2 regions of the Streptomyces sp. WMMB 714 genome follow, and region 1 is predicted to be linked to the other one. Evidence: predicted binding sites of a transcription regulator. Region 1 holds the regulator's gene; the other holds the start of a gene.
The links. The regulator HrcA, encoded in region 1, represses chaperone genes, less so after heat shock. The targets are predictions, from matches to a motif close to TTNGCACTCNGNNNNNCNGAGTGCNAA.
Positions count from the first base shown of each region.

Region 1 (7,830 bases):
GTGCAGTGCGAGCAGCGGCGGACCGCACCCGCCGAAGTCCTCCCACGCCACGGTGCGGCCCGCGATGTCGCTCACGTGGTGCGCCGGGGAAGCGCCCCGTGGCAGCGTCCCGTTCTCCCCTCCGCGCGGGGAACCCTCCTCGTTCACGTCCGCGACCGTACCCGGCGGAGGGGCGCGGTCAGCTGCGCCTTTTCGGTACGGGCACCCGCATCAGGTCCTCCGCCACCGTCAACTCCCCTTCGAAACCAGCCTTCCTGGCCTGCTCGGCGAAGAGCGAGGGGTCGGTGTAGCGCTGCGAGAAGTGCGTGAGGACGAGGCTGCGCACGCCCGCCTCCGCGGCCGCCCGGCCGGCCTGCCCGGCCGTGAGGTGGCCGTGCTCCTCGGCCAGCGGCAGGTCGTCGTCGAGGAACGTGGACTCGATGACGAGCAGGTCGCAGTCCTGGGCGAGCGCGTGCACCCCGTCGCACATCCGGGTGTCCATGACGAAGGCGAAACGCTGGCCGCGCCGGGAGACGCTGACGTCCTCCAGCCGCACGCCCCTCAGTTCGCCCTCGCGCTGGAGCCTGCCGACGTCGGGGCCGCGGATGCCCTCCGCCGCGAGCCGTTCCGGCAGCATGCGGCGGCCGTCTGGCTCCACCAGCCGGTAGCCGTACGACTCGACGGGGTGGGACAGCCGGTGCGCGGTGAGGACGAAGGGCGGGTCCTCCCCCGCCGCCTCGGCCCGCTCCCCGGAGGAGTCCGGGGCCGGCGCCACCTCCACCGCGCCCGGCCCGCCGACGGGCCGCTCGTCCAGACGCACGGTCTCCCGGTACGCGGTCGCGTGGCGCAGCCTGTCGAAGAAGCGCTGCCCGCTCGCGGGGTAGTGCGCCGTGACGGTGTGCGGCACCCGGTCGAGGTTGATGCGCTGGATGACGCCGGCGAGACCGAGCGAGTGGTCGCCGTGGAAGTGCGTGACGCAGATGCGCGTCAGGTCGTGGGCGGCCACGCCGGCGCGGAGCATCTGCCGCTGGGTGCCCTCGCCGGGATCGAAGAGGATGCCGTGCCCGTCCCACAGCAGGACGTAGCCGTTGTGGTTGCGGTGCCGGGTGGGGACCTGGCTTGCCGTGCCCAGCACTACCAGTTCGCGCTGCGACATGGAGGTCCGGCCCCTAGCCGGGCGGCCAGTTCAGGCCGCGCCCGCCGAGTACGTGGGCGTGCGCGTGGAAGACCGTCTGGCCCGCGCCGGCACCCGTGTTGAACACGATGCGGTAGCCGGAGCCCGGGCCCGTCTCCGAGGGGACGATGTTCTCGTCCTCGGCCACCGCGCCCGCCTCGGCCAGCACCTCGGCGGCGAGCTGCGGCTCGGCCGCGGCGAGAGACGCAGCGTCCGCGTAGTGCGCCTTGGGGATCACGAGGACGTGGGTGGGCGCCTGGGGGTTGATGTCGCGGAACGCGATGATCCTCTGCGACTCGCGCACGACGGTCGCCGGGACGTCACCCGCCACGATCTTGCAGAACAGGCAGTCCGCCTGGGGTTCTCCAGCCATGCAGGGATGCTACCTGTGCGGCCCGGAAGGGCACCCGCGTGAACCCTCGGTCCGCGGCCGCCGCGGAGCCCGGCGCCGCCCCGGACGAGGAGCCCCGGACAGGCCGCACGGAGCAGGCGGGTCAGGACCAGCGCCCCGAACGTGCCATCAGCAGCGCCGTCGCCGCCGTCCCGGCGGTGGAGGTGCGCAGCACCGTCGGCCCCAGCCGGTAGGACAGCGCCCCGGCCTCCTCGAAGGACGCCAACTCCTCCGGGGCGACGCCCCCTTCGGGACCCACGACCAGCACGATCCCGCCGTCCGCGGGGAGTTCGGCCGCGGAGAGCACCTCGCCGCCCTCCTCGTGCAGCACGGCGCCCAGCTCCGCGTCGCGCAGCACCCGGGCGACCTGTGCCGTCGTGGCGAGGTCCGCGACCTCCGGGAACCTCAGCCTGCGTGCCTGCTTGCCCGCCTCCCGCGCCGCGGACCGCCACTTGCGGAGCGACTTCGCACCGCGTTCGCCACGCCACTGCGTCACGCAGCGCGAAGCGGCCCACGGCACGATCCGGTCCGCCCCCGTCTCGGTCAGCATCTCCACGGCCAGCTCGCCGCGGTCGCCCTTCGGCAGCGCCTGCACGACGGTGATCAGGGGCCTGGGCTCCGCCTCCGTGCGTACGGAGGTGACCGCCACCTCCAGGCGGTCCTTGCCCGAGACGTTCTCGACGGTGCCCGCGACGCCCGCCCCCGCGCCGTCCGTCAGTACGACCTCTTCGCCCGGCCGCAGCCGCTTCACGGACACCGCGTGCCGCCCCTCCGGGCCCTCCAGTACGACGGTGCCGCCGCCGGAGCGCAGGGCGTCCGCCAGTTCCCCGCCGTCCGCCAGGAAGACCGGGGCCGTCATGCCCCGCTCCCGGGGACGCCGCGCTTCAGCAGCGCCTCGCGGGCCACGGTCAGCTCCGTCACCAGGACGTCCATCAGCTGCGCCGCCGGGAGGTCCCGCGCGAGCCGGTGGCCCTGCCCCGCCCACAGCGCCATCCCCTGCGGGTCCTTCGCCTTGGCCGCCGCCTTCCGCACGCTCGCCGTCAGATGGTGCACGTGGGGGTAGGCGGCCGGGGCGTACCGGCCGTGCTCCCTCAGGAAGCGGTTGACCAGTGCGCGCGCGGGACGTCCCGTGAACGCGCGTGTCATCGCGGTGCGGTTGAAGAGCGGGTTCGTCATGGCCTCCTTGTGCACCGGGTCGGCACCCGACTCCGGGCACACCAGGAAGGCCGTGCCGAGCTGCGCCGCGACGGCCCCCGCCGCGAGCACGGCGGCGATCTGCCGGCCGCGCATGACACCGCCCGCCGCGATGACGGGCAGCCGCACCGCGTCCTTGACGTGCTCCACGAGCGAGAGCAGGCCGAGGGCGCTGCCGGTGCCGTCCTCCTGCGGGTCGTCGCGGTGGGTGGCCTGGTGGCCGCCCGCCTCGGTGCCCTGCACGCAGACGGCGTCGGCCCCCGACCACTCCGCGACCTGCGCCTCACCGACGGAGGTGACCGTCACCACCGTGTAGGTGCCGCGCTTGTGGAAGCGCTCCAGCACGCCCCGCGTGGGGCAGCCGAAGGTGAAGGAGACGACGGGGACGGGGTCGTCGAAGAGGATCGCGAGCTTCGCCTCGTAGGCGTCGTCGGTGGCGTGGTCCGTGTCGCCGAGCTCCGTCTCGTACCACATCGCCTCGCCGCCGAGCTGGGCGCGGTAGCGCTCCAGGGAGCCCGCGTCGGCGTGGTCGGGCTGCGGCATGAACAGGTTGACGCCGAACGGGCGTTGGGTGAGTCCGCGCAGCTGCTTGATGTCCTCGTACATGGCTTCCGGCGTCTTGTAGCCGGCGGCGAGGAAGCCCAGTCCGCCCGACTCGCTGACCTTGCCCGCCAGTTCCGGACAGGACACGCCGCCCGCCATGGGTGCCTGCACGATCGGATGCTCCGTGAAGTCGGAGAGCGCGCTCAGCGGGATGGACATGCGTTCATCCTGCCACGCGGCACATCCACGCCTCGCGGGTACCGCCCCGCCCCGGAGCCCGCCGCCCCGGGAGAGCCCGGCACCCGCCGCGCAGGCACCGGCCGGGTGGGCGCGGCGGGGCGGCCCGAATCCGCGTGGACGTCAACCCGCCGCCGCTCAGCGGCCGTTGAACGCGTCCTTGAGACGGGAGAAGAGCCCCTGCTGGCCGGGCTGGAACTGCCCGGTGGGCCGCTCCTCGCCGCGCAGCTTCGCCAGCCGACGCAGCAGCTCCTCCTGCTCCGGCTCCAGGTTGTTCGGCGTCGTCACCTCGACGTGGACGATCAGCTGGCCGCGCCCGCCGCCCCGCAGATGCGTGATGCCGCGCTCGTGCAGCGGGATCGACTGGCCGGACTGCGTACCCGGGCGGATGTCGACCTCCTCCACGCCGTCCAGCGTCTCCAGCGGCACCTTCGTGCCGAGCGCCGCCGCCGTCATGGGGATGGTCACCGTGCAGTGCAGGTCGTCGCCCCGCCGCTGGAACGTCGAGTGCGACTTCTCGTGGATCTCGACGTACAGGTCGCCCGCCGGGCCGCCGCCCGGGCCGACCTCGCCCTCGCCCGCGAGCTGGATGCGGGTGCCGTTGTCCACGCCCGCGGGGATCTTCACCGTCAGGCTGCGGCGCGAACGGATGCGGCCGTCGCCGGCGCACTCGGGGCAGGGCGTCGGCACGACCGTGCCGAACCCCTGGCACTGCGGGCACGGACGCGACGTCATGACCTGGCCCAGGAAGGAGCGCGTCACCTGGGAGACCTCGCCCCGCCCGCGGCACATGTCGCAGGTCTGCGCCGAGGTGCCGGGCGCCGCGCCCTCGCCGCTGCAGGTGTTGCAGACGACCGCCGTGTCGACCTGGATCTCCTTCGTGGTGCCGAAGGCCGACTCCTCCAGGTCGATGTCGAGCCGGATCATGGCGTCCTGGCCGCGCCGCGTACGGGACCTGGGGCCCCGCTGCGAGGCCGTCCCGAAGAAGGCGTCCATGATGTCGGAGAAGTTGCCGAAGCCCGCTCCGCCGAAGCCGCCGCCAGCGCCGCCGGCACCGCCCGTCGGGTCGCCGCCGAGGTCGTAGACCTGCTTCTTCTGCGGGTCCGAGAGGATCTCGTAAGCGGTGTTGATCTCCTTGAACCGCTCCTGCGTCTTCGGGTCCGGATTGACGTCCGGGTGCAGTTCGCGCGCCAGCCTGCGGAAGGCCTTCTTGATCTCGTCCTGCGAGGCGTCGCGCTGCACGCCGAGGACCGCGTAGTAGTCCGCCGCCACTTACGACTCCGCGAGGATCTGTCCGACGTACCGTGCCACTGCGCGTACAGCTCCCATCGTTCCGGGGTAGTCCATGCGGGTCGGTCCGACCACGCCGAGCTTGGCGACTGCTTCGTCGCCCGAACCGTAGCCGACCGAAACCACCGACGTGGAACTCAGCCCTTCGTGGGCATTCTCATGCCCGATTCTTACGGTCATTCCGGGGTCTTTCGCCTCTCCGAGCAGCTTCAGCAGCACGACCTGCTCCTCCAGCGCCTCCAGCACCGGCCGGATCGTCAGGGGGAAGTCGTGCCCGAAGCGGGTGAGGTTGGAGGTGCCGCCGATGATCAGCCGCTCCTCCGTCTCCTCGACCAGGGTCTCCAGCAGGGTCGCGAGCACGGTCGAGACCGTGCCCCGGTCGTCGCCGTCGAAAGCCTCCGGAAGGTCCTGCACCAGGGAGGGTACGTCCGTGAAGCGCTGACCCACGACCCGGCTGTTCAGCCGTGCGCGAAGATCGGCGAGGGAGTCCTCGCTCATCGGGGCCGGGGTGTCGACGAGGCGCTGCTCGACACGGCCGGTGTCGGTGATCAGCACCAGCATCAGCCGGGCCGGGGCGAGCGAGAGCAGCTCGACGTGCCGCACCGTGGAGCGGGTCAGCGACGGGTACTGCACGACGGCGACCTGCCTGGTCAGCTGCGCCAGCAGACGCACCGTGCGCCCCACCACGTCGTCGAGGTCGACGGCGCCCTCGAGGAAGTTCTGGATCGCCTTGCGCTCCGGGGAGGACAGCGGCTTCACGCCGGCCAGCTTGTCGACGAAGAGGCGGTAGCCCTTGTCCGTCGGGATACGGCCCGCGCTGGTGTGGGGCTGCGCGATGTACCCCTCGTCCTCCAGGACCGCCATGTCGTTGCGCACCGTCGCCGGCGAGACCTGGAGGTTGTGCCGCTCCGTCAGCGCCTTGGAACCCACGGGTTCCTCCGTGCCCACGTAGTCCTGGACGATCGCGCGCAGAACTTCGAGCCTGCGTTCACTGAGCAACGCGCACACCTCCCGTCCAGCCTTGCCGCGCTCGCACTGGGGGCGCAGTGCCTCCGGCCGCCGGCCGTCTCCTGCGTCCTTGGCACTCTCCCCGACGGAGTGCCAGATCCCCTGGGTCAGTGTACGGCCGGTAGCCGTGGCCGGGGCAAGAGCCGCCCGATTGAAGGTACCGCGCGCACGGATTCCGGGGACTCCCGTTAGCGTCACCGCATGGCCGCAGACATGGAAGACGCGGGAACGCCCGCGGCCGGTGTGCGCTCCGCGAGCGGCTGGGAGGAGCTGGCGCCGGGTGTGGTGCGGCGCCGGCTCCCCCGCTGGGACGCGACGGTGGGCGCGGTGCGCGGCACGTCGGGGCTGCTGCTGGTGGACGCGGGAGCGAGCGTCGAGGAGGGCGCGCGCGTCCGCGACGAGCTGCTCGGCATGTTCGGGCTGCCCGTGACCCGTGTGGTGCTCACGCATCCGCACTTCGACCACGTACTGGGGGCGGCGTCGTTCACCGCGGCGCGGATCTACGCGGCCGGCGGCATGGACGTCCATCTGGCCGGCGCCCGCGAGGAGTTGCGCCAGGACGCGGAGCACCACGGCATGCCGGGGGATGAGGCGGCGGCGTCGGCGGAGTCCCTGGTCGTGCCCGGGCACACGGTCGGCGGCGAGCTCACGCTGTCGCCGGGCGGGCGGGAGGTGGTGCTGGTGGACCTGGGCGCCGCGCACAGCCCGCACGATCTGGCGGTCGTGGTGCGCGGCACGGGCGAGGGCGGCGCGGACGGCAGGACGGTCGTCTTCTGCGGAGACCTCGTCGAGGAGTCCGGTGAGCCGCAGGCCGGCCCCGACGCCGCGCCCGCCCTGTGGCCTGCCACCCTGGACCGGCTGCTGTCGCTCGGCGGGCAGGACGCGCTGTACGTGCCGGGGCACGGCGCCGTCGTGGACGCGGCTTTCGTACGCGCGCAACGGGACGGTCTGGCGCGGCGCTTCGCTCGGTCGTGAAGAATGCCGTCATGCGCAGCCGTTCCTATGACTCCGACCTGACCCCGCCGTGGAAGAAGCGGCAGCCCGTGCCGGAGGTCCCGGCCGACCCGGGGCTGGTGGTGGAGGAGATCACCACGGGCTACTGCGGCGCGGTGATCCGCACGGAGAAGACGGCGGAGGGGCCGACCGTCACCCTCGAGGACCGGTTCGGCAAGCACCGCGTCTTCCCCATGGAACCGCGCGGCTTCCTGCTGGAGGGCAGGACGGTCACGCTCGTCGGGCCGCAGCGGCCTTCCGGCGGCGCCCGTGCCGGAAGCGGGGACGCGGCGGCGCCCCGGCGCACCGCGTCGGGATCGCTGGCGGTGCCGGGGGCCCGGGCCCGAGTGGCGCGTGCGGGCCGCATCTACGTCGAGGGGCGGCACGACGCGGAGCTTGTCGAGAAGGTCTGGGGCGACGATCTGCGCATCGAGGGCGTGGTGGTCGAGTACCTGGAGGGCGTCGACGATCTTCCCGCCGTCGTGCGGGAGTTCGACCCGGGCCCGGACGCGCGCCTCGGCGTGCTGGTCGACCACCTCGTGCCGGGGTCGAAGGAGTCCCGCATCGCGGCGGAGGTCACTGGCGACCACGTCCTGGTGGTCGGCCACCCCTACATCGACATCTGGGAGGCCGTGAAGCCGTCGTCCGTGGGGATCGACGCCTGGCCGCGGGTGCCGCACGGGCAGGACTGGAAGACCGGCGTGTGCAGGGCGCTGGGCTGGCCCGAGAACACGGGGGCGGCGTGGCAGCGCATCCTCGGCCGCGTGCGGACCTACCGCGATCTGGAGCCGGCGCTGCTCGGCAGGGTCGAGCAGCTCATCGACCACGTGACGGTCGGCTTCTCCTGAGCCGCGGGGCCCGGCCGCCAGGCCCTCGCGGCGCCCGCCGGGCCCGGCCCGTCCCCGCTTGCCGGACGGTCCGCCGCAGCGGAGCGCCCGCCCGTCGTCGTGGACCGTCCGCCCGTCACGGACAATGGGGCGCATGCCCTCCGCACTGCCCGACGGCGAGCCCGTGCCCGAGA
Region 1 is NZ_FMHJ01000003.1:345,725-353,554, forward strand. It holds gene H181DRAFT_RS06890 (alpha/beta fold hydrolase) at 1-147, opposite strand, end outside; gene H181DRAFT_RS06895 (ribonuclease Z) at 179-1,135, opposite strand; gene H181DRAFT_RS06900 (histidine triad nucleotide-binding protein) at 1,149-1,526, opposite strand; gene H181DRAFT_RS06905 (16S rRNA (uracil(1498)-N(3))-methyltransferase) at 1,648-2,403, opposite strand; gene H181DRAFT_RS06910 (nitronate monooxygenase) at 2,400-3,500, opposite strand; gene dnaJ (molecular chaperone DnaJ) at 3,657-4,790, opposite strand; gene hrcA (heat-inducible transcriptional repressor HrcA) at 4,791-5,807, opposite strand; gene H181DRAFT_RS06925 (MBL fold metallo-hydrolase) at 6,018-6,791, shown strand; gene H181DRAFT_RS06930 (DUF3097 domain-containing protein) at 6,803-7,657, shown strand; gene hemW (radical SAM family heme chaperone HemW) at 7,791-7,830, shown strand, end outside.

Region 2 (7,830 bases), on a different contig from region 1:
AGCCACGAGCACGGCAGCACACACGACCACGACCACGACCACGTGCACGAGCTCAGCCGGAAGAACCTCTACTCATGACGGTCGCGCTGATGTGGGAGGCGAAGGCCGCGGAGGGCCGCGGCGGCGACCTCCTGGAGTGGGCGCGGGCAAGCGCGCTCGAACGGCGACCGGCTCGCCGTGAGCACTACACGGCGCCCGGCGGACGCGTGCTCGTCATCACCTGGTGGCCGACCGGACTCTCCGCCGAGCTGCCCGAACTCCCGGACCCGCCGGCGGAGTTGACGGCCCGTCCCGTTCACCGCTGGCGCTTCGAGCAGGTCTGACCCGTCAGGAGGGCACGTCGACGCGGAAGCGTGTTCAGGCAGCCGGCCCGGACCGCAGCGGATGCCCCAGCAGCATCGTGGGCGCCCCCGCGACGCGCGTCAGGAAGACGGTGCACGAGCCCGGCCCCTCCAGCCGGAGCTTCTTGCGCAGTTCGGCAGGGTCGACGGCGGAGCCGCGCTTCTTGATGGTGGCCGTCCCGACGCCCCGGTCGCGCAGCACGGCTCGGAGCCGCTTCAGGTTGAACGGCAGGACGTCGGTGATCTCGTACCCGGTCGCGTACGGCGAGACGTGTGCTTCGTCGCCGGTCACGTAGGCGATCGTCGGATCGATGAGGTGGCCCCCGAGCTGTTCGGCGGCCTCGGCCACGAGGTGGGCGCGGACGACCGCGCCGTCGGGCTCGTAGAGGTACCGGCCCATCGGCCCCGCGGGCGGATCCGGCAGCCCGCGCGAGGAGAGGGTGTGCGGGCCGGGCAGCAGCGTCGCCCGTACGGGTGGTGTCTCCGTCGCGCTGCCGGTGCCGGAATCGGGGATCTCCCCGAACCAGAGCACCGCCTCCTTCACCTCGCCCCCGACGGAGATCCACTCCGCCGACGCGTCGTGCGGGACCGCCTCGTGGGGGATGCCGGGCGCCACCTTCAGCGCTGCGCGCGAGACGCGCCCGGCCACCTCCACCGCCCACGACAGCGGAGGGGAGTATGCCTCGGGGTCGAAGATGCGGCCCCTCCCGCCCCGGCGGGCCGGATCGGCGAACACGGCGTCCATGCCCGAGATGTCGGCGTCCCCGACGTCCTGGCAGCGGACCTCTATACGGTCCGCCAGGCCCAGAGCGGCGGCGTTCGCCCGTGCCACGTCGCAGGTCAGCGGGTCGCGGTCCACGGCGAGCACCCGCACGCCGGCCCGCGCCAGTGCGATGGCGTCGCCACCGATCCCGCAGCACAGATCGGCCAGTTCGCGCACCCCCGGCTCCCCGTCGCCCCCGGCGAAACGCGCCGCCCTGTACTCGGCGACAGCGGCGCGCGTCGACTGTTCGAGACCGTCGGGAGTGAAGTACATCCGCGCCGCGTCCCGCGCGCCGAACTTCGCCACGGCCCGCTGCCGCAGCCGCGCCTGTGCGAGCGCGGCCGAGACGAGCTCCGGCGGGTGGCCGCGCCGCAGCCGGGTCGCGACGGCCAGTTCGTCCTCCGGCCGGTAGTCCTCCAACGACGCGAGCAGCGCCTGTCCTTCGTCGCCCTGCAGCGCGGCGAACGCCTCCCGATCCACGTGCTCATTCTCCCTCCCCGCCGCCCTTCCGCGGTCGGCGGGGAGGGCCTCGCCGCGCCACGCGGATCGCGGGCGCCTGGCACTCTGGTTGACGGAGTGCTAACCGCGGCATAATGTCGGCGCTGGCACTCTCCCTGGGTGAGTGCCAGCTATGAGCGACAGGAAGATCCGGCACCCGCGACGACGGATCGACCGACTCGCCACCCCAGACATAAGACCCCGTGATGAGATCTCCGAAGGGGGAGGTCGGATCGTGACGACCGCCAGCAAGGTTGCCATCAAGCCGCTTGAGGACCGCATTGTGGTCCAGCCGCTCGACGCTGAAGAGACCACGGCCTCGGGCCTGGTCATTCCGGACACCGCCAAGGAGAAGCCCCAGGAGGGCACGGTCCTGGCTGTCGGCCCGGGCCGCTTCGAGAATGGCGACCGCCTGCCGCTCGACGTGAACGTCGGCGACATCGTGCTCTACAGCAAGTACGGCGGCACTGAGGTGAAGTACAGCGGCGAGGAGTACCTCGTCCTCTCGGCTCGCGACGTTCTCGCGATCGTCGAGAAGTAAGTCACCGAAGCCGGAAGACACTTCTGATCCGCGCCCCGGTCCCTCCCGCATCACGAGATGTACCGGGGGTCCGGGGCGCGGTTCGTTCGAGAGGACTCAACAGCTCCCATGGCGAAGATTCTTAAGTTCGACGAGGACGCCCGCCGCGCCCTCGAGCGGGGCGTGAACGCACTCGCCGACACCGTCAAGGTCACCATCGGCCCCAAGGGCCGCAACGTCGTCATCGACAAGAAGTTCGGCGCCCCGACCATCACCAACGACGGCGTCACCATCGCCCGCGAGGTCGAGGTCGAGGACGGCTACGAGAACCTCGGCGCGCAGCTGGTGAAGGAGGTGGCGACCAAGACCAACGACATCGCGGGTGACGGCACCACCACCGCCACCGTGCTCGCCCAGGCACTGGTCCGCGAGGGCCTGCGCAACGTGGCCGCCGGCGCCTCCCCCGCCGCCCTGAAGAAGGGCATCGACGCCGCGGTCAAGGCCGTCTCCGACGACCTGGTCGCCAACGCCCGCCCGATCGACTCCAAGGAGGACATCGCCTCCGTCGCGGCCCTGTCCGCCCAGGACAAGCAGGTCGGCGAGCTGATCGCCGAGGCGATGGACAAGGTCGGCAAGGACGGCGTCATCACCGTCGAGGAGTCCCAGACCTTCGGCCTGGAGCTCGACTTCACCGAGGGCATGGCCTTCGACAAGGGCTACCTCTCGCCGTACATGGTGAGCGACCAGGAGCGTATGGAGGCCGTCCTCGACGACCCGTACATCCTGATCCACCAGGGCAAGATCAGCTCCATCCAGGACCTGCTGCCGCTGCTTGAGAAGATCATGCAGGCCGGCAGCTCGAAGCCGCTGTTGATCATCGCCGAGGACGTCGAGGGCGAGGCGCTCTCCACCCTCGTCGTGAACAAGATCCGCGGCACGTTCAACGCCGTCGCCGTCAAGGCGCCCGGCTTCGGCGACCGCCGCAAGGCGATGCTCGGCGACATGGCGACGCTCACCGGCGCCACCGTGATCGCCGAGGAGGTCGGCCTCAAGCTCGACCAGGCCGGTCTCGACGTGCTCGGCTCGGCCCGCCGCGTCACCGTCACCAAGGACGACACGACGATCGTCGACGGTGCCGGCAAGAGCGAGGACGTGCAGGGCCGCGTCGCTCAGATCAAGAGCGAGATCGAGGTCACGGACTCGGACTGGGACCGCGAGAAGCTGCAGGAGCGTCTGGCCAAGCTGGCCGGCGGCGTCTGCGTCATCCGTGTCGGTGCCGCCACCGAGGTTGAGCTCAAGGAGAAGAAGCACCGTCTGGAGGACGCCATCTCCGCGACCCGCGCCGCGGTCGAGGAGGGCATCGTCGCAGGTGGTGGCGCCAGCCTCGTGCACTCCGCCAAGGTGCTGGAGGGCTCGCTCGGCAAGGCTGACGACGAGGCCACCGGTGTCGCCGTCGTCCGCCGCGCCGTCGTCGAGCCGCTGCGCTGGATCGCGGAGAACGCGGGCCTCGAGGGCTACGTCATCACCTCGAAGGTCTCCGACCTCGACCGCAACCAGGGCTTCAACGCGGCGACCGGCGAGTACGGCGACCTGATCAAGGCCGGCGTCATCGACCCGGTCAAGGTCACCCGCTCCGCGCTGGAGAACGCCGCCTCGATCGCGTCGCTGCTGCTGACGACCGAGACGCTGGTCATCGAGAAGCCGGCCGACGAGGAGGAGTCCGCGGGCGGCCACGGCCACGGCCACGGTCACTCGCACTGACGTCCGTCCGTGCCCCGCTCCCTCCGGGAGCCGAGAGGCCCGGCACTCCGGGAAACCGGGGCGCCGGGCCTCTTCGCGTGCGCCCGGGGCGGCGCGGCCACCGCACGCCCCCGGGCGCTCTGTTCAGCGCGGTGCGTAGCGGCGGCCCGTGCTGGAGGACGCACGGGCGAGCACGCCGCGCGGCAACAGGTTGGCCGCCCCCATCAGCACCTTGTACCGGACGCCGGGGATGGAGAGGGTGCGGCCGCGGGCCAGGTCCCTGACCGCCGCGCCGGCCACCTTGTCGGCATCCAGCCACATCCATCCGGGGACGGCGCCGGCGTCCATGCCGGCCCGCTTGTGGAACTCCGTACGCACGAAGCCGGGGCACAGCGCCATCAGCCGCACGCCCGAACCGGCCAGGTCCTTCGCCACGCCCTGCGTGAACTGCACCACCCACGCCTTGCTCGCCCCGTACGTCCCGCGCGGTACGAAGGCCGCGAGCGAGGCGACGTTCACCACACCGCCCCGGCCCCTGGCACGCATGCTCCCGGCAGCCGCCGAGGTCAGCCGCAGCACGGCCTCGCAGTGCACCTTCAGCATCGTCAACTCGTCCTCGACGGAGACCTTCAGGAAGGTGTCCCTGTTGGCGAACCCCGCGTTGTTGACGAGGAGATCGACGGGCCGGTCCTGCTCGGTGAGCCGCTCCTCGACGGTGGAGATGCCCTCTTCCGTCGAGAGGTCGGCGACCGCCACCGACGCGTTCACGCCGTACCGGTCGTGCATCGCGGCGGCCTGTTCGCGCAGCCGTTCCTCGTCGCGCGCGACCAGCACAAGATCGTGGCCGTCGCGTGCGAGCCGACGGGCGAACGCGGCGCCGAGCCCGGCCGTCGCCCCAGTGATCAACGCAGTCGTCATGCGGGCACGGTAGCCCCCGCTCAGCGCGCCGTACGCCGCAGGGCCGTCTGCCGGGCCTCGGGGTGGAGCGCGTCGCCGGCCGCCAGCAGCCGCGGCAGCAGCTCCGGCTCCAGGGTGAGCGCGCGGAAGAGGAAGGCCACCGTCACCTCGTGGTCGGGGCGGTACTCGACGCGGATCTCGTCCCCCGCGCCGATCCGACCGGGTTCGATCACGCGCAGGTACGCCCCCGGCGCGGCCCTCTCCGTGAAGCGCTTCACCCAGCCGCGCTCGCCGAGCCAGCTCGCGAACGTACGGCACGGGATGCGCGCCGCGTTCGCCTCCACCACGACGTCGGGGCCGATGCGCCAGCGCTCGCCGATGAGGGCCCCGTTGACGTCGACGCCGCGTGTGGTGAGGTTCTCGCCGAAGAAGCCGTGGGTGAACTCGCGGCCCAGCTCGGCTCCCCACCCGTCGAGGTCCTCGCGTGCGAAGGCGTAGAGGGCCTGGTCGCTGCCGCCGTGGTGACGGGGGTCTCCGATGGTGTCGCCCGCGAGCGCGCTGCCTCCGACGCCCTTGGGCCCCGGTGCGCTGACATGCACCCGCCCGTCCACGGGACGTTTGTCGATCCCGGTGACGCCTTCGGGAGCATCGGTGTACGGGACCGGGTACGGCTTTGCGACGTTGACCGACAGAAGCTCCATGGAGCTCACGCTACGGGGCCGGCACACCGCACACGAGAGGACCCGGGCAAGGGCCCGGTCCGCATCGAGCACGGTCCTCTGCTGCATTCGGGGGATGGAGCGAGACGCCGGCCGGAACGGCGGAAGCGGCGGGCGGAGCAAGAGGCCGGCCGGGGGAGCGGAGTGTGCGGCGGGGGACGGCCTCGGAGCGTCAGCTGCGGCGGCGGCGGTGGCAGGCGAGCGGCCAGGTGCAAACGTTTCTTCTCGGGGCGGCCGCTGGGCGTCAGCTCCTGTCGGGCACGGCTACGAGCCGGCTGCGGGCCCGGCCCATCAGCTCCTCGCGCTCGTCCTCGGTCAGCCCGCCCCACACGCCGTACGGCTCGCGCACCGCCAGGGCGTGGGCGGCGCACTCCGAACGGACGGGGCACCGCATGCAGACCTCCTTCGCGGAAGCCTCACGCGCGCTGCGGGCTGCGCCCCGTTCTCCCTCCGGGTGGAAGAAGAGCGAACTGTCGACGCCGCGGCACGCGGCCAGGAGCTGCCAGTCCCACAGGTCGGCGTTGGGGCCGGGGAGGCGGGAGAAGTCTGCCATTGCGCTTCCTCTCGACGGCGTACTGAGGCTCGGCTCGCTCCATCCATTCATAGACAAATATGACTCATTGCGAACCTAGCCGAAAGAAAGCGAGAAGCAGATCTAAGTAGTGCTAAATAGGTCAAAAGGTAAAAGACGCCACTCGGGGAAACCCCTCAGCGCGATGCGGGTGAACTGTGTACGGCTGATCACGTAGAGTGCTGATGGCGGTGGCCGAAGCCCGTAACTCTTTCGGGTGACCGTCGTTGAGTGTGCGGAGAGGCGGTTGGCGAAGCCGGACTCAGGTACTGACGTCCGTGGAGCGCCGACCGCACAGGTGACGATTCGTAACAGCCTGGAGGCTCAAGGTGACGCGCATCAGCTGCGGAGGGCGTTCATGACATCCGTCCTCGTCTGTGACGATTCCCCGCTTGCCCGGGAGGCGCTCCGCCGCGCGGTCGCGACCGTGCCCGGTGTCGAGCGCGTGACGACGGCGGCCAACGGCGAGGAAGTCCTCCGCCGCTGGGGCGCCGACCGGTCCGACCTCATCCTCATGGACGTGCGCATGCCCGGCCTTGGCGGAGTCGAGACCGTCCGGCGGCTGCTGTCCGCCGACCCCGGTGCCCGCATCATCATGCTGACCGTGGCCGAGGACCTCGACGGGGTGGCCCTGGCGGTGGCGGCGGGCGCCCGCGGGTACCTGCACAAGGACGCATCGCGCGCCGAGTTGAGGGCCACGGTCACGCAGGCCCTGGCGGACCCGACCTGGCGCCTGGCGCCGCGGCGGCTGCGCTCGGCCGAGATGGGCGCCGCCCCGACGCTCACGGCGCGTGAGATCCAGGTGCTGGAAGGCATGAGCCACGGACGCTCCAACGCGGAGATCGGCCGTGAGCTGTTCCTCTCGGAGGACACCGTCAAGACGCACGCCCGCCGGCTCTTCAAGAAGCTCGGTGCCTCGGACCGCGCTCACGCGGTGGCCCTCGGGTTCCGCTGGGGACTCGTTCGATAACTCACGTTCGCCAACTGCCCGCCCGTCCCCGCCTGGGAGAACTCCGCGACACCCGAGTCATGGGCCGCCCTCAGGGGGAGGGCGGGGCGGCGTACGCGGTTCGGTAATCTCGCGAGTGCCGCATGCTTGGAGTATGGAGTTCCTCGGGACCGGCGGGTCAGGCGTGAGGGGAGGGCGCGGGAGATGAGGGCCACTGCCCCTGCTCATAACGCTTCGGTGCACAACTACGGACGCGGTACGACTGAATCCGTGGCGCCGGTGCACCATGGACCGATGCGCGACGACGGGCACGACGACACCGCAGTCGTGAGTGCACTCGTACGGCGTGCGGCCGAAGGCGACGAGCAGGCCACGCACGACCTCCTCGCCCGGGTGCATCCACTCGCCCTGCGGTACTGCCGGAGGCGGCTGACCAGGCTTCCGGGCGACGCTCGCCACTTCGTGGACGACCTCGCACAGGAGGTCTGCATCGCCGTGCTCTGCGCGCTGCCGCGCTACCGCGACACGGGCAAGCCCTTCGAGGCCTTCGTCGTCGCCATCGCCCAGCACAAGGTCGCCGACCTTCAGCGTGCGGCGATGCGCGGCCCGGGCAGCACGGCAGTGCCCTCGGACGAGATGCCGGAGCAGCCGGACGACTCACTGGGCCCCGAGGAGCGCGCCCTGCTGAGCAGCGACGCCGCCTGGGCCAAGAAGCTGCTCGCCAACCTGCCCCAGCACCAGCGCGAACTGGTACTGCTCCGGGTGGCCGTCGGCCTCACCGCGGAGGAGACCGGGGAGATGCTCGGGATGTCGCCGGGCGCCGTCCGCGTCG
Region 2 is NZ_FMHJ01000019.1:65,934-73,763, forward strand. It holds gene tsaD (tRNA (adenosine(37)-N6)-threonylcarbamoyltransferase complex transferase subunit TsaD) at 1-78, shown strand, start outside; gene H181DRAFT_RS27035 (hypothetical protein) at 75-323, shown strand; gene H181DRAFT_RS27040 (class I SAM-dependent methyltransferase) at 358-1,584, opposite strand; gene groES (co-chaperone GroES) at 1,835-2,143, shown strand; gene groL (chaperonin GroEL) at 2,252-3,883, shown strand; gene H181DRAFT_RS27055 (SDR family NAD(P)-dependent oxidoreductase) at 4,007-4,780, opposite strand; gene H181DRAFT_RS27060 (MOSC domain-containing protein) at 4,801-5,460, opposite strand; gene H181DRAFT_RS27065 (WhiB family transcriptional regulator) at 5,723-6,031, opposite strand; gene H181DRAFT_RS27070 (response regulator transcription factor) at 6,408-7,019, shown strand; gene H181DRAFT_RS27075 (sigma-70 family RNA polymerase sigma factor) at 7,293-7,830, shown strand, end outside.
Region 2: the regulator HrcA is predicted to act here: its motif matches at 1,661-1,687, upstream of groES (co-chaperone GroES).